DNA from 3 places in the Mesorhizobium sp. 113-3-9 genome. Region 1 is predicted to be linked to each of the others. Evidence: predicted binding sites of a transcription regulator. Region 1 holds the regulator's gene; each other region holds the start of a gene.

What was found. Region 1 encodes PhoB, which activates phosphate uptake and scavenging genes when phosphate is short. Its sites were predicted from a motif close to TGTCATNNANCTGTCAT; they were not measured.
Region 2: the regulator PhoB is predicted to act here: its motif matches at 3,142-3,158, upstream of MesoLj_RS26915 (LTA synthase family protein).
Region 3: the regulator PhoB is predicted to act here: its motif matches at 3,575-3,591, upstream of MesoLj_RS17030 (acid phosphatase).

What each region holds. Positions count from the first base shown of each region.
Region 1 is NZ_AP023246.1:1,639,574-1,645,229, forward strand. Features, by position in the region: gene pstS (phosphate ABC transporter substrate-binding protein PstS) at 1-319, shown strand, start outside; gene pstC (phosphate ABC transporter permease subunit PstC) at 387-1,370, shown strand; gene pstA (phosphate ABC transporter permease PstA) at 1,374-2,225, shown strand; gene pstB (phosphate ABC transporter ATP-binding protein PstB) at 2,222-3,025, shown strand; gene phoU (phosphate signaling complex protein PhoU) at 3,051-3,758, shown strand; gene phoB (phosphate regulon transcriptional regulator PhoB) at 3,881-4,570, shown strand; gene MesoLj_RS07980 (ROK family transcriptional regulator) at 4,909-5,656, opposite strand, start outside.
Region 2 is NZ_AP023246.1:5,476,139-5,481,794, reverse strand. Features, by position in the region: gene MesoLj_RS26920 (pilus assembly protein) at 1-1,129, shown strand, start outside; gene MesoLj_RS26915 (LTA synthase family protein) at 1,175-3,103, opposite strand; gene fabD (ACP S-malonyltransferase) at 3,383-4,330, shown strand; gene fabG (3-oxoacyl-[acyl-carrier-protein] reductase) at 4,390-5,127, shown strand; gene MesoLj_RS26900 (acyl carrier protein) at 5,327-5,563, shown strand; gene fabF (beta-ketoacyl-ACP synthase II) at 5,598-5,656, shown strand, end outside.
Region 3 is NZ_AP023246.1:3,502,469-3,508,124, reverse strand. Features, by position in the region: gene pdxR (MocR-like pyridoxine biosynthesis transcription factor PdxR) at 1-23, shown strand, start outside; gene MesoLj_RS17040 (hypothetical protein) at 344-841, opposite strand; gene MesoLj_RS17035 (DUF922 domain-containing Zn-dependent protease) at 997-1,557, shown strand; gene MesoLj_RS17030 (acid phosphatase) at 1,903-3,432, opposite strand; gene MesoLj_RS17025 (cytochrome-c peroxidase) at 3,632-4,918, shown strand; gene add (adenosine deaminase) at 4,925-5,656, opposite strand, start outside.

The sequences.
Region 1 (5,656 bases):
GCTCGAATCCTTCGGCGCCGCCGCTTCGAATGCCGACTTCAAGACTGCCAAGAACTTCAACGTCATCATCACCAACGAGCCCGGCGACACCACCTGGCCGATCGCCGCCTCCACCTGGGTCCTGATCCACAAGGCTCCGGACGATGCCGCGACCACCGGCGAAGCCCTGAAGTTCTTTGCCTGGGCCTACAAGGACGGCAAGGAAACCGCCAAGGCGCTCGACTATGTCTCGATCCCCGACAGCGTCGTCGACCTGATCAAGGCGTCGTGGAAGGCCGACATCCAGGCCGGCGGCAAGCCCGTCTACGCCGGCGAGTAAGATCTTCCTAAGGAGCGCCGCGACCGTGGCGCTCCTTTTCCCTCAACCTGAAAGAGCCGAGCTTGACATGAGCGCTGTCCAGGAAGCCTTGCCAGCCGTCAGAGGTTCCCGCGATGCCACCGTTCGACGGTTCGCGCTGACCGACTCAATCTTCCACGCGACAACCCGCGCCGCCGCGATATTGGTGCTGGTGCTGCTTGGCGGCGTCGCGATCTCGCTATTTGCCGGTTCCTGGCAAGCCCTGTCGACTTTCGGCTTTTCCTTCCTGACCAGCGAAAGCTGGAACCCGGTGACGGAGAAGTTCGGTGCGCTGGCCCCGATCTACGGCACCATCATCACCTCGGCAATCGCCATCCTGATTGCCGTGCCGCTCGGCATCGGCATCGCCATCTTCCTCACCGAGCTTTGCCCGCGCCCGCTTCGGCGCCCGATCGGCATGGCGGTGGAATTGCTGGCCGGTATCCCTTCGATCATCTATGGTATCTGGGGCCTGTTCGTGCTGGCACCGTTCCTGCAGACGACCGTACAGCCTTTCATCATCAGCGTGTTCCACGGTATTCCGGGCCTCAACAGCCTGTTCGCTGGCCCCCCTTACGGCATCGGCCTGCTCACCTCGGCGATGATCCTGGCCATCATGATCCTGCCTTTCATCACCTCGATCACCAAGGACGTGTTCGACACGGTGCCATCTGTGCTGAAGGAATCGGCCTACGGGATCGGCTGCACGACCTGGGAGGTGACGCGCCGGGTCGTCATTCCCTACACGCGCATCGGCATCATGGGCGGCGTCATGCTGGCTCTCGGCCGCGCGCTTGGTGAAACAATGGCGGTGACCTTCGTCATCGGCAACGCCCACCGCATCTCGACGTCGCTGTTCGCACCGGCAACCACCATCTCCGCGACCATCGCCAACGAATTCACCGAAGCCGTCGGCGATCTCTACACCTCGTCGCTGGTCGCGCTCGGCCTGATCCTGTTCGTTATCACCTTCCTGATCCTTGCCATCGCACGCTACATGCTGATGCGCATCGATGCCCGCACGGGAGCCTGACCGATGTCGACAGCCACATCGCTTCACCAAAGCCGCAAGCGCAAGAATGGCGTGATGATGACGCTGTGCGTCGTCGCCGCCGGCATCGGCCTCGCCTGGCTGGCGCTGATCCTTGGCGCACTGCTCTACAAGGGCCTGTCGGGGGTCTCGCTGTCGGTCTTCACGGAAATGACTCCGCCGCCCGGTGACGCCGGCGGCCTGCTCAACGCCATCTACGGCAGCATCGTGATGACCATCATCGGCATCATCGTCGGTACGCCGATCGGCGTTCTGGCAGGCACCTACATGGCTGAATACGGCCGCTTCTCGAAGCTCACCACCGTGGTGCGCTTCATCAACGACATCCTTCTGTCGGCGCCATCGATCATCATTGGCCTGTTCGTCTATGAGCTGATGGTGCGGCCGATGGGGCATTTCTCGGCGATCGCCGGTGCCGTCGCGCTGGCCATCCTGGTCATCCCGGTGGTCGTGCGCACCACCGAGGACATGCTCAATCTGGTGCCGAACGCGTTGCGCGAAGCCGGCACCGCGATCGGCGCGCCGCGCTGGGTGGTCATCCGTTCGGTTGCCTATCGCGCGGCGCTTTCCGGCATCGTCACCGGCATATTGCTGGCCATCGCCCGCATCTCCGGCGAGACCGCACCCCTTCTTTTCACGGCGCTGAACAACCAGTTCTGGTCCAGCAATCTCAACGCGCCGATGGCCAGCCTGCCAGTCACCATCTTCCAGTTCGCTCTCAGTCCCTACGAGGAATGGCAGCAGCTGGCCTGGACCGGCGCACTCATAATCACATTGACGGTTCTCGCGCTCAGCATCTTTGCGCGCAGCCTGACCGGACGCAGAGAGGACAAATGAGCCAGATGTTGTCTCCAGACATGACGATCGCCGCCGAGGCGGCGGCCAAGGCCAAGATCGAGGTCAAGAACCTCAACTTCTACTACGGCCAATCGAAGGCGCTGAAGGATATCACGCTGTCGCTGCCCGAGCGCAGCGTCACCGCCTTCATCGGCCCTTCCGGTTGCGGAAAGTCGACGCTGCTGCGCGTCTTCAACCGCATCTACGAGCTCTACCCCAAGCAGACCGCGGAGGGCCAGGTGCTGCTCGACGGCCAGAACGTTCTCGACCGCTCGCAGGACCTCAACCTTTTGCGCACCAAAATCGGCATGGTGTTCCAGAAGCCGACGCCGTTCCCGATGTCGATCTACGAGAACATCGCCTTCGGCGTCAGGCTCTATGAGAAGATCAGCAAGGCCGAGATGGACGGTCGTGTCGAGCAGGCGCTGAAGCGCGCCGCTTTGTGGACCGAGGTCAAGGACAAGCTCAATGCCAGCGGCCTCAGCCTGTCGGGCGGCCAGCAGCAGCGGCTGTGCATCGCCCGCACGGTGGCGGTGAAGCCGGAGGTCATCCTGCTCGACGAGCCGGCCTCCGCGCTTGATCCGCTGTCGACCGCCAAGATCGAGGAACTGATCGACGAGCTGCAGGCCGACTACACGATCGTCATCGTCACCCACAACATGCAGCAGGCGGCGCGCGTCTCGAAGCAGACCGCCTTCATGTATCTTGGCGAACTGGTCGAATTCGACCGCACCGAGAAGATCTTCACGTCGCCTCGCGAGAAGCGCACGCAAGACTACATCACCGGCCGCTTCGGCTGATCGCACGCATACGAGGACCAGGATCATGGCCGAACATACAGTCGCAGCCTTCGACGAGGATCTCGGACAGATCAGCAGGCTGATCAGCGACATGGGCGATCTCGCCGGTTCGATGGTCGGCGGCGCCACCAAGGCGCTGCTGAATTCCGACAACGCGCTGGCACAGCGCGTAGTCTCCGACGACGCCATCATGGATGCGCGCCAGCGCGAACTCGACGATCGCGCCATCACGCTGATCGCCAAGCGCCAGCCGATGGCCGACGATCTGCGCCATGTCGTCGGGTCGATCCGCATGGCCGGCGACCTCGAACGCATTGGCGACCTTGCCAAGAACATCGCCAAGCGCGTCGGCACCGTCGGTCTCAACGCAACGCCGCGCGACCTGTCGCATTCCATCGACGCCATGGCGCAGCTGGTGCTGATCCAGGTGCAGGGCGTGATCGAGGAGTATGCGGCGCGCGACGCCGCCGCGCTTGCGAAGCTGCGCGCCGACGACGAACGCATCGACGTCAAGTACACCTCGGTGTTCCGCGAACTGCTGACCTACATGATGGAGGATCCGCGCAACATCACCGCTTGCACGCATCTGTTGTTCTGCGCCAAGAATCTCGAACGCATCGGCGACCATGTGACCAACATCGCCGAGAACGCGTACTATGTCCTGACCGGCACGCAACTGCCCGCCAACCGCCCCAAACAGGACGAGACGGCGATGTCGGCGCCGGCGGCTTGAGCGTTGGAGCGGTTCAGCGTTTCGCGGAAACGCCGAACCGCTCTATCTCTTTGTTTCACGCAATTCAGGATGGAAAACCGCTACATATTTTTTCCTGGGATTGCTTTAGAGGTGACCAGTCAATGATCGCACCACGCATCATGGTGGTGGAGGACGAGGAGCCGCTCGGCGTGCTCCTCCGCTACAATCTGGAATCGGAAGGTTATCAGGTCGAGGTGGTAACCCGCGGCGATGAAGCCGAAATCCGGCTGCAGGAGAACGTGCCCGATCTCCTGGTGCTCGACTGGATGGTACCGGCGGTGTCCGGCATCGAACTCTGTCGCCGGCTAAGAATGCGGCCCGAGACCGAACGGCTGCCGATCATCATGCTTACCGCGCGGGGTGAAGAAAGCGACCGCGTGCGCGGCCTTTCGACCGGTGCCGACGACTATCTGGTCAAGCCGTTCTCGACGCCGGAATTCATGGCCCGCGTCAAGGCGCTGCTGCGCCGCGCCAAGCCGGAAGTGCTGTCCAGCGTGCTCAAGGTCGGCGACATCGTGCTCGACCGTGAATCGCACCGGGTCTACCGCAAGAAGAGCGAGATCCGGCTCGGGCCGACCGAATTCCGCCTTCTGGAATTCATGATGCGCCATCCCGGCCGCGTCTTCTCGCGCAGCCAACTGCTCGACAATGTCTGGGGTGAGACGATCTATATCGACGAGCGCACCGTGGACGTGCATGTCGGCCGCCTGCGCAAGGCGGTCAACAATGGCCGCATGCCCGACGTCATCCGCACCATCCGTGGGGCAGGCTACGCGATCAGGGAAGATTAGAGCCTTGAGGCGGAAGCGTTGATCGGTTGAATGTGTCCACTCCCGGGTCACACGCATTGACAATTGGCTGAGACGCTCATGGCTTCGTATCCTTGGGCGAGCAAAGGAGCGCAGCGACGCGGCGCGGACCCCTGGAGCTGCTCTGCAGCCCAAGGATCCATGCCGCGACCTCAAAGCGTTGCCACGGCGCAAATCCTGCTCCGCTGCACTGCGTGGCATAGGTCACGGAATGGATCCCAGGGTCTCCGCGACGGAGCTTCGCTCCTGCTCCGCCCACGGATGACGACGGCCAATCTCCAAGTAAGCGAGGGTCTACGGCATCAACGACGAATGCCAGCTCAGGCAACGCTCTTCCCGGCACTGCCTCTTGCCTGCACGCCCGGCGCGAAGATCTCCTGATCGACGAAGGTCAGTGCGCGCATGGCGCAGCCCTCGCGGATCAGGGGCAACTCGTTCGGTTCGGTGTCGAACGAAATCGATTTCGAGTGCTGGCCGCCGGCGGTCTGGGCGATCGCCTCGCGCAATGCCGGCTCGATCAGGTCGAAGGCGGCGGCGCTGACGCCGACCATGGCCACGGGGGCGGGATCGATCAGCGCGAACAGGCTGCCGAGGCCATAACCCAGTGCTTCGCCGGCCTTGCGATAGGCTTCGCGCTCGGGCCCGGCCCGTTCCCGTGCCGTCGTCGCCAATGCCCGCATCTGCGCGTCGCTGACGTCGGCGACCGGTTCGGTGTCCTCGCCAAGCTGCCTGGCATTGCGCCAGATGGCGTAGTTGCCGGCATAGGCCTCGACGCAGCCGCGCCGCCCGCAGCGGCAGAGCGCGCCGCCTGGCCGATGGATCATGTGGCCGAACTCGCCGCCCGACGAATGGGTGCCGGTGAACAGCTCGCCCTTCAGCACCAGGCCCATGCCGATGCCGTGCGACAAAAGGATGGCGATGAAGTCGTCGCGGTAGCGTTCGGGGTCGCGCCAGCGCAGCGCCACCGCCATCATGTTGCAGTCGTTCTCCATGGTGGCCGGGATGCCGAACTCGGCTTCCAGTATGTCGGCGAAGGCGATGTCGGTCTGCGGCGTGATCGGCGACCAC
Region 2 (5,656 bases), 3.8 Mb from region 1:
GACAAAATCGCCGACGCGCCAGGTGCGTGCCTCGCTGGTTCCCTTTGTCACGGCGGTCAACGTCAATGGCGATGGGTTCGATCCGTCCTGGATCGACATGGACGGGAAGTCCTCGACCAACGGCATCAATTTCCCCGCCATCGACGGCAAGCGGCCGACCCACATGGCGCTGTTCAAGCAATTGGGGCTGAAGGGCGGATGGAAAGACACCGGGTGGAAAGGCTGCGTCGAGGCTCGCCCCGGCACCTACAACATTTCCGATACGCCACCGGATCCGAACAAGCCCGACACGCTGTTCGTGCCCTATTTCGCTCCCGACGATCCATCATCTGCCACCAAGCCGTCCGGCTCCTACGGCAACTCGGCGACCGGCTACAACAATTCGTACCTCGACGACACCATAGACAAGAACAAACTCAAGCAGTCCGGCATCAATGTGCTGGGTATCGACCTCAGCGGCCTGCTCGGAGGTGTGATCGACGCGTTGTTGGGCGCTGATCTGGAAAAGATCGCCAAATATGTCGCCTCGACGAACAAGCTCGTCACCGAGACCGGCACCGCCATCACCGTTGGGCCGAATCGCTCCTGCCCGACCCCTGTCGTTCCACTGACCGACGACTTCGACAAATTGCGCAAGGCCGCGAGCCAGATGACGGAGTGGAACGGTTCCGGCACCAATGTCTCGGAGGGGCTCTCGTGGGGCATGCGGGTGCTTTCGCCAGGCGCGCCCTATACCGATGGGGTGCCATTCAAGACGCCGGGCGTCAGCAAGATCGTCATGCTGCTTACCGATGGCGAGAACGTCGTCTATGGCGCCAGCAATCAGCCGACCAAGTCCGACTACACGTCCTATGGCTACCTGGCGGGTGGCCGCTTCGGGTCGGACAACCAGACGACGGCGGCCCGCAACGTCGACGGCTGGACCAAAAGCGTGTGCACGCAATTGAAGAACGAGGGCGTGCAGATCTACACGATGGTGCTGCAGTCCGACACCGCCGCCAACCGCACGCTCTACAGCGCCTGTGCTTCCAACCCGAGCGACTACTATGCCGTCAACGACCCGGCCAAACTGCCGAACGTCTTTCAGCAAATCGCCAACAAGTTCTCGAAGCTGCAACTCACGAACTGAGTGCTCGATATCGAGAGGGCTGCCGCATCTGAAGGATCGGAACCTTCAACTCGTATGGGCGACGACCTTGTCGACCGTCTCGGGGAAGAAGTCGGGTGCGGCATGGCGCTTGCCGAACATCATGTCGTACTGGATGAGCCGGAAATCGCGGATTGCCGGGTCGATCTCCTTTTGACGTGACCAATCGGGCGTGGCCTCGCCGGCCGGGGTCAGCAGCAGGTTGCGGTCGACGACGCGGTAGCGCTCCCGCATCCCGCCCAGGAAGCCCGTGTAGTAAGGATGGCTGATGCCGGCCGCAGTGAGGATATGATAGGGCAGGAATGCCGGGCTGACCGTGCCGAGATCCGCGACCGGACCGGAGCGGTTCGACCAGATGATCAGCGGTGTCTCGTGATGCTCAAGGGCGGCTTGCGGTGTCGGCTCCTTGCGTGGCGCGACGTTGTCCTTCAGGAAGCCGGTCTCGACATAGACCGGCCCCAGCGGCGGCAGATGGTCGCCGAAGAAGGCGACAATCGTCGGCCGATCGCGCTTCTTGGCCCATTCGATCAGCCGTTCAAGGCCGTGGTCCGCGTCGGCTGAACCCTCCGCGTAGCTCAGCAGCGAATCGCGCGCCCACTGGCTGATCGGCGCCTGCACGGCGTGGGTCGGGTTGTAGTAGCGGTTCGGTTCATACGGGCCATGGTTCTGCAGGCTGACCGCGAAGAAGAACACCGGATCGTCACTGGCGTCGGCTTCCCGGATGATCTCATCCGTCATCGCCGCGTCCGATGCCAGCGGTCCGCGCTTTTCCATGGGCGGCAGCGTCTCTTCCGACTTGAAATCGTTGAAACCGAAATCGGCGTACACCGCGCCTCGGTTCCAGAACCAGTTGGTGCCCGGATGGATGGCGCGCGCCCGGTAGCCCTCGCTCTTCAGGAAGGTCGCCATCGATGGTGTCGGCGTGCGCACATATTGCTGGTAGGGGATGCTGCCGGCCGGCAGGAAAGCGTTGGAAAAGCCGGTCAGCGCCTCGAATTCGATGTTTGCGGTCATGCCGCCGAATTCAGGCGAGAACATCGAACCGGAACGCAATGCCCGCACGGTGGGAATGGGATCCGGTGTGATGGTGACGCCGGGCAGCTTGGTCGGATCCCAGAAGGATTCGCTCATGACGATAATGATGTCTGGCTTTTCATCGGGCACCGAGGCCGTTATCTGCGGCCGGTCGATCGCCGCGATCGCCTTTTCCGTATAGCCCGGGGGTGCCGAGACATGGGCCATCGGCACGTTGAGCGCGAAGGCCAGCGCAAAGCCGTTGGAGGCGTAGTTTTCCTTCTGGTCCCACATGATCGGGATGATCTGCAGCCGATCCCTGGTCCATGAGAAAGTGGCGTAGTCCATGATCGAGACGAAGAAGGCGAGCAGCGGCACCGCCAGCGTCAGCCGGGCAAGGCGACCCTTGTGGCTGAGCGCGGGAACCTTGCGGCGCCACAGCCGCCAGCCATAGACGAGCAGCGACAGGCCGGCGACGATGCCGACGACCATGGCGAGCGCGGTCATCGGCCGTTCACGCACCAGGAGCGGCAACAGGGCGAAGATCTGGCGGGCGTAGAGGAAATCCGTCGGGTAGAGCGGATCGCCGAGATAGTGCGATTTCTGGTGGCCGACAAAGGCCAGCGAGAGCGTCAATGGCGCGACGATCATCAGGCTCTGGTGGCTGCGGCCGAACACAGCGTCGAGGCCGATCAGGATCAGCGCGAACACGACGATGGTCGTCCATCCCGGCTTGAGCGGCTGCAGGAAGAAGGAGACGGTGCCGGCAAAGTCACCGCGCACGATCAATTCGATGGCGAACACCAGGATGGTTGAGATCGCCAGGCTGATCAATCCGTAACGGACGACCGGCCATGTCCGGCCCGGCAGATAGCCGGTGGACGGATCGTCTTCTAGGAACTGAGGCGCGGCTTTACCGGCGCGTTTCGAACTCTTTGCCACTTTAACTTCCCACCCAGCGACAACCCAAGTCACGCGATTGTCATATAATTGTCACGCAAAGCTAGCGCCTGTGGCGGAAATAAGAAGAGCCAGCAAACGATTCGTGAGCGGTTTTCATCAGGTGTGATCGCCAAAAAGCCCTTTCGGAACAGGCACTCGGCGCATGGTTCGGATTTGGACACGGGTCCAGCCGGGCTTGACTTGGCGGGCTGCCTTGCGCCACAGGCAGGAAAAATTCGTGTTATCAGGCAAGCACAACCAGTCTTCGGGAGCCCTAGCATGGCCGTCGCATTCACCTTTCCGGGACAAGGCAGCCAGGCTGTCGGAATGGGCAAGGATCTTGCCGATGCCTTTCCGGAGGCGCGCAGGATATTCCAGGAAGTCGACGACGCGCTTGGCGAAAACCTGTCGAAGCTGATCTGGGAAGGTCCGGAAGAGACGTTGACGCTGACCGCCAATGCACAGCCGGCACTGATGGCGGTTTCGCTGGCTGCCGTGAGGGCGCTGGAAGCGCGCGGTTTCTCGCTGAAGGACAAGGTCGCCTATGTCGCCGGCCATTCGCTGGGCGAATATTCGGCCCTTGCCGCCGCCGGCTTTGTTTCCGTCGCCGATGCCGCCCGCCTGCTGCGCATTCGCGGCAACGCCATGCAGGCGGCGGTGCCGGCCGGCGAGGGCGCCATGGCGGCGATCATCGGACTGGAGCAGGCGGATGTCGAAGCTGCTTGCGCCGAGGCCGTGCAAGGGGCCGGCAAGGTCTGTCAGATCGCCAACGACAATGGCGGCGGCCAGCTGGTCATCTCCGGCGCCAAGGCCGCGGTCGAGCTGGCGGCGAAACTGTGCACCGAAAAGGGCGCCAAGCGGGCGCTGATGCTGCAGGTCTCGGCGCCCTTTCATTCCGCGTTGATGGCGCCGGCGGCGAACGTCATGCGCGACGCGCTCGCCGGGGTGGCGAAGAACGCGCCGGCGGTCCCCGTGGTGTCCAACGTCACCGTGACCCCGACCAGCGATCCGGATGAGATCGCCCGGCGCCTAGTCGAGCAGATAACCGGCCGCGTGCGTTGGCGCGAAACGGTGGAATGGTTCGGCGCCAACGGCGTCGCGACGCTTTACGAGATCGGCGCCGGCAAGGTGCTGTCGGGCCTGGCACGGCGCATCAACCGCGATATCGCTACATCGGCTGTCGGCACGTCGGCCGATGTTGAGGCGGCACTGGCCGCACTTGCATAATACACTGGCGATTTGACCCCTTCCGTGTGAAGGGTGTTTTCTCAGATCAGGAGACAAAAATGTTCGAACTGACCGGCCGCAAGGCGCTCGTCACCGGCGCATCGGGAGGCATCGGCGAGGCGATCGCCCGCGTGCTGCATGCGCAAGGCGCCATTGTCGGCCTGCACGGCACCCGCATCGAGAAACTCGAGACACTGGCCGCCGAACTCGGCGATCGGGTAAAGCTGTTTCCGGCCAATCTGGCGAATCGCGACGAGGTCAAGGCGCTTGGCCAGAAGGCGGAGGCCGATCTCGAAGGCGTCGACATCCTGGTCAACAATGCCGGCATTACCAAGGACGGGCTGTTCGTGCGCATGTCGGACGCCGATTGGGATAGCGTGATCGAAGTCAATCTGACCGCCGTTTTCCGGCTGACGCGCGAACTCACCCATCCGATGATGCGCCGCCGCCATGGCCGCATCATCAACATCACCTCGGTGGTTGGTGTCACGGGCAATCCCGGCCAAACCAACTACTGCGCCTCCAAGGCCGGCATGATCGGCTTCTCCAAGTCGCTGGCGCAGGAGATCGCCACCCGCAACATCACCGTCAACTGCGTTGCCCCGGGCTTCATCGAATCGGCGATGACCGACAAGCTCAACGACAAGCAGAAAGAGGCGATCATGGCGGCGATCCCGACGCGCCGCATGGGATCGAGTGTTGAAGTGGCGTCCGCCGTCGCCTACCTCGCCTCCAACGAAGCCGCCTACGTCACCGGGCAGACCATCCATGTCAACGGTGGCATGGCCATGATTTGACCAGACATGGCGGGGTTGTGAAAAGAGACCATTTCACCTTGGACCTCGGCCATTTTTCGTGTAATGCGGCCCGCAACCCGGCGGTTCGGGCAAAAACCGGTCCGTGGCCGTTGCGTTTCCGGCAGGACCATCTTTCAGCTTGATTAGCGGCATTCTGCCCGCTAACGAAGACAGACAAACAAAAGACGAGGATGCCCAAATGAGTGACACCGCAGAGCGCGTCAAGAAGATCGTCATCGAGCACCTTGGCGTCGATGCCGACAAAGTGACGGAGCAGGCGAGCTTCATCGATGATCTGGGCGCTGACAGCCTCGATACGGTCGAACTCGTCATGGCGTTCGAAGAAGAGTTTGGCGTCGAGATTCCCGACGACGCGGCCGAGACCATCCTGACCGTCGGCGATGCCGTAAAGTACATCGACAAGGCTTCGGCCTGACGCTTTCCGCAGTCATCACCGGGGAGGACCTGCGATGAGGCGTGTCGTCGTCACGGGCCTTGGGTTGTTGTCGCCGTTCGGCATGGGCTTTGA
Region 3 (5,656 bases), 1.9 Mb from region 1:
TGGGCGCGGTGATGGGGTCGTGATCGGTAGTTGTTGTGTTGGTTTGGAGCAGCGCAAGCCTCGGAGATTAGCCGAAGCCCTCCACCCTTCGTCATCCTAGGGCGAAGCAGGAGCGAAGCTCCGTCGCGGAGACCCTAGGATCCATGCCGCGACATCTGTGATGGGCCAAAGCGGATCAGGATAGAGCACTGTAATTCGACGCAGAACAACAGTAATACGTCGGGATAAAATCCTGATTCCGTTGCATTTTCCGGCAAAGCTCACGGCATGGATCCTAGGGTCTACGCCGCGTCGCTTCGCTCCTTGCTTCGCCCTAGGATGACGAAGGCGCGGGTACCGCCCCTCAATCCCCGTCACCGGCAGGCTTCGCCTTCCCGCACTGCGCCAGCACCTTGCCGATAGCCCCGCTCGACCCCTTCAGCGGAAAACTGCTCGCGCCATATTTGGCTGAACTGACCGACACGTCACCTTTCGAGCGCAGCAGGTCGAGCAACGGATCGACCTTGGCCAAATCCACCGTGAAATAACCGTACATTTCCTCCAGCTGCAGCGTCTTGGTCACCGTCTTGCCGTCGGCCTTGAAGTCGAACGCGCCGCTGGCGCCGGATTCCGGTTGCTGGCCGGCCGTGCCGAGGTCATAGCTCAGCACCGGCGTGTCGAAACAGGCCAGCATCAGATGCGCGTCGCCTTTCGGCCCGCCGCAGACCGAGGCGGTCAGCACACTGCCCCCCTCGTCTTCCTCCATCTTGGCACTCCAGCCGCCGCAAGACGCGGCAAAAGCCGGCTGCGCGGCCTGCAATGCGGCCACGGCACCGGCGACGACGAGATATCCCGCTTTCATGATTTCCCCCAATGACTCAGCCGCGACATTTGCAGCCCCCACCGGCAACATATAGGAAAAGTGGCCCGGTGGCATCGCCTGTTCGGCACCGCCGCCCGGTCCCGGCCTGGAGAGAGTTTGTGTCGAGAGTTCGTCCTTGTGTTTTGCTGGCCGCCATGCTGGCCTTGCCGGTCACCGCCCATGCTGAGTGGAAGCCGGTCGAGAAGGTCGAGACCTACGCCATTTCGGGCCAGTCCGGGATCGAGCTCTACCGGTCGATCGGCGAGAACGGGCCGAATGTCGGCACTACCCGCGCCATCGCCTACACCAACTTCAAGCTGACCTGGGGGGTCAGGGACTACAAGCCCAGGGGCAAGGACTGCGTGCTGACGGCGGGGAAGCCGAAACTGGTCATCACCTACACCTTGCCAAGCCCTTCCGCGCCGCTGCCGCCGGCCGTCCAGAAGAACTGGGAAGTGTTCATCGCCGGCGTCAGCGCCCATGAGAAGGTGCATGGCGCCAGCATGATACAGATGGTCCATGACATCGAAGCCGCGACAGACGGCCTGACTATCACTGATGATCCCAAATGCAGCAAGACCAGGGCCGAGGTGGTCCGCCGGCTCGACGCGATCTCGAAGGCGAGGATACAGGGCAGCCGCGATTTCGACCGCGTCGAGTTCGGCCAGGGCGGCAATCTGCAGAAGCTTGTGCTAGCCTTGGTGAGCGGTCCCTGACTGTCATCATCGCGGCTCCATCAGGTCCGGTCCTCAAGCCCCCGACGCCATGGCGCGGTCACCACGGTGGCAAATGGCGCCTTTCCTCTCCCCTCCGGAGCAGGGCAATCGCATATGAGTTTTTACGAAGAGGACCCCCACCCTAACCCTCCCCACAAGGGGGAGGGAACGCTGCCGCTTTTCTGGCTTCGGACCTGGACACTTCGTAGAGATCGGCGCCGACCCACTTCCCCTCCCCCTTGTGGGGAGGGGTTAGGGGTGGGGGTACGTGCCGGGCAAACCTTCGGGAAGTTTCCATATGCGATTGCCCTGCCCTCCGGAGGGAGAGGAAGGGCGCCAACCAACCTACCGGCTCAGATCAAGCGCGGCGCTCAAATCGCCCATCGGCGGCTGGTCGTTGTTGCGCAGCGCCTTGTCGCGGGCGACGATGCCTGAAAGCACCGGCAGGTCGTAGCGCGCGGTGATGAAGCGCAGGATCGACGTCGTGTCGTATTGCGTGTGGTCGACCGTGCCCATCTTCGCGTAGGGCGAGATGATGAAGGCCGGGACGCGGTTGCCCGGGCCCCAGCGGTCGGCCTTGGGCGGCGCGACATGATCCCAGAAGCCGCCATTCTCGTCATAGGTCACGACGACCAGCATGTGGCTCCATTGTGGGCTCTTCTCCAGATGCGCGACGAGGTCGGCCAGATGCTGGTCGCCCGATGTCACATCGGCATAGCCGCTGTGTTCGTTGAGATTGCCTTGCGGCTTGTAGAAGCTGACAGAAGGCAGCTTGCCGTCATCGATCGCCTTGATGAATTCGGAACCGTCGAGACCGCCATCCCTGAGATGCGCGGTGCGCGCGGCGGTGCCCGGCGCATAGGCGGCGAAATAGTTGAACGGCTGGTGGTGGTACTGGAAGTTCGGCACCGGCGTCGCGTTCTTGCCGTCGAGCGTTGCCTGCCAGGCGCCGGCATACCAGGCCCAGTCGATCCCCTTCAGCGACAGCAGGTCGCCGATGGTGATGTCGTGCTGCGGCGGCAGCGTCGTCGGCTGCGCCGGGTCGGCCAGCGCCTTGTCGCCGCCTTCGACGGGCTTGTTGGCGCTCGGCTGGTAAGGCGGCTGCATGGTGTTGACGGCATAGAAGTCGGGCGTGATGGCGCCGTCATTGACGAATTTCGGCACGCCGCCAAGGGCGGAGGGTGGCGAGTTGTCGGCCACCTTCAGCGTCTTGCCATCGGCCTCGACGACGGCGATCTGGCCCTTCACCGGGCTGGTATCGGCGTTTGGATAGACCGGGGCGCAGGCGCAGGCGAGCTGGAAATGGTTGAGGAAGGAGCCGCCAAAGGCGCCCTGGAAGAAATTGTCGGCCAGCACGTATTTCTTCGCCACCGCCCACATCGGCAGGCCGGAGCCGTCATAATGGCCCATGACCAGACCGCCTGAATCGGCCCAGGCGGCGAACTTGTCGTTCCGGCCGCCATCGATCTGCATCTGCTCCTGGTAGAAGCGGTGCCAGAGGTCGCGGGTGACGACGGAGGTCTTCTCGTTGAAGCCGCTTGCGTCGTCGATGGCGAAGCTGGCGTTGCTCAGATGCGCCGACTGCGCCTCGGTCACCACAGGCGTCACGCCCTTGGCGGTCAGCCCGCCCCAGGCCGGCGGCAATTCGGCAAGCGGCTTGCCGTCGCGGTCGAGCTGGCGCGCCTGGTCGGCCGAGACATTGGCCAGCCCGTTGGCGCCGGGGAAGCCGCCATAGAGATTATCGAAGCTGCGGTTCTCGGCATAGATGACGACGACAGTATCGATCTTGTCGTAGCCGGGAGGGGCGGCGTTGGCAGCGCTGGCGAACGATGCCAGGGCGGTGGAGGCCAGGAAAAGCGAACTGAAGGGCCGCATCAAGGAGTCCTCATGGCTAAGGGGGATGGCTAGAGGCGTCGTGCATGGCCGGTGGCCGCGCACGCAAAGAGCTACGTCGATGCCTTGTCACCTTTGTGACACTTGCCTCGCCCGCGAACACGGTTTCGTGAAGAACGGGAGCAGTCATCAATCCGTTGCAGTGCGACCCTAACTGCGGAGCGAAATGGACTGGGAAGCGATGACGACGGGACGAGGCAAACGCCTGATGATCGCGGCCGCTGCCGCCTCGTTGTTCGGCCTCGCCCTCGCCTGGCCGCAAACCCTTGTCCATGCCGGATCCGGCAGCGTCCACCCCGGCCCGCTATCGCGTGCCGATGCCTTCGCGCGGGCGCAGGCGCTGACCGCGCTTGGCCGAAAAATGTTCTTCGATCCGGCGCTGTCCGCCTCGGGCAAGCAGGCCTGTTCGTCCTGCCATGACCCGCACCATGCCTTCGGCCCGGCCTCGGCCACGCCGGTCGAGATGGGCGGTCCGAATCTCGACCAACCAGGCGTACGCGCCGTGCCGTCGCTGCGCTATCTCCAGGCCGCGCCCGCCTTCACCGAGCATTTCTACGATTCCGAGGACGAGGGCGATGAGAGCGTCGACAATGGCCCGACCGGCGGCCTGACCTGGGACGGCCGGGCCGACCATGGCAAGGACCAGGCGAAAATCCCCCTGCTCTCGCCCTTCGAGATGGCCAACAAGGACGGGGCCGCCGTCACATCGGCCTTGCGCAAATCAGCCTATGCCGGTGAGTTCAAGGCCGCCTTCGGCGACGACGTGTTCGACCACCCGGGCGATGCCTTCGACGCCGCCGCCGAGGCGCTCGGCACATTCGAGCAGAGTGCGCCTGATTTCTATCCCTATTCCAGCCGCTACGACGCCTTCCTTGCCGGCAAGGCCGAGCTGACGGCGCGGGAATTGCGCGGCCGCGCGCTGTTCGAGGACGAGGCCAAGGGCAATTGCGCCAGCTGCCATCTCAGCGAACCGGCCAATGACGGCGAGCCGCCGCAATTCACCGATTTTGGCCTGATCGCCATCGCCGTGCCGCGCAACGCGGCAATTCCCGCCAATGCCGATCCCGCCTATGTCGATCTCGGCCTCTGCGGCCCGCTGCGCACCGACTTCAAGGGCCGGGCCGAGTTTTGCGGCCTGTTCAAGACACCGACCCTGCGCAACGTCGCGCTGCGCAAGAGCTTCTTCCACAACGGCACCTTCCACACGCTGCGCGACGCTGTCGCCTTCTACGCCAGCCGTGATACCGATCCCGGCCATTGGTACCCCAGAAATGCCGATGGTACGGTCCGGCAATATGATGATCTGCCAAAGGCTTACTGGCCGAACTTGAATCAGGATCCGCCCTTCAACGGCAAAAAGCCCGGCGACAAGCCGGCGCTGACCGACGCCGAGATCGACGACATTGTCGCGTTCCTGCAGACGCTGACGGACGCGGATCAGCAGGCCGGGACGGTGCCTGCGAACTGAACCTTGCTAGCTTCGCCAGGCCGCCAGATCGGCCAGGATCCGTGCCTTCAGCGCGGGGTCGGCGTAGCTCGCCTGCACCGATGTCGCGGCGAGCTGGCGGATGGTTTCGTCGTCCCAGGCGAAGGCCTCGGCGCAAGCGGCGTAGGATGCTTCAAGCGTGGTGTCGAGCAGTGCCGGATCGTCGGTGTTGATGGAGACCGGGACACCGGCCTTGCGCAGGGCGTCGAGCGGATGTTGCGCCAACGAGGGATAGACGCCGAGCGCCAGGTTGGAGACCGGACAGATGCCGAGCGGAATCTGTCTTTGCGCCAGCAAGTCGACAAGGTCCGGATCCTCGATCGCCCGCACGCCGTGGTCGATGCGGTCGGCACCGAGCAGCTCGATTGCGTCGCGAACGCCTTCCGGCCCGCTCGACTCGCCGGCGTGAACCGTGCGCCGCAAACCCGCCGCGCCGGCACGGCGAAACGCCTCGGCGAAGCGTGGGCCGGTGCGGCCGGCAGCCGCTTCGTTGCCGTCGATCGACAAGGCAACGACACGGCCGTGCCTGATGTCGATCAGCAGCTCCACCAGCTCGATCGCTTCCGCCGCCGACTGGGTGCGAAGCAGGCTGACGCAAAGCCCGACCGGCGGGTGCCCATCCTGTTCGGCGGCCGCGAAACCCGCATCGAACGCGTCGATCATCCCCCGAATGTCTTTGTGCCAATGCGGCCAGTGCGTCGGGTTGACGATGACGTCGGC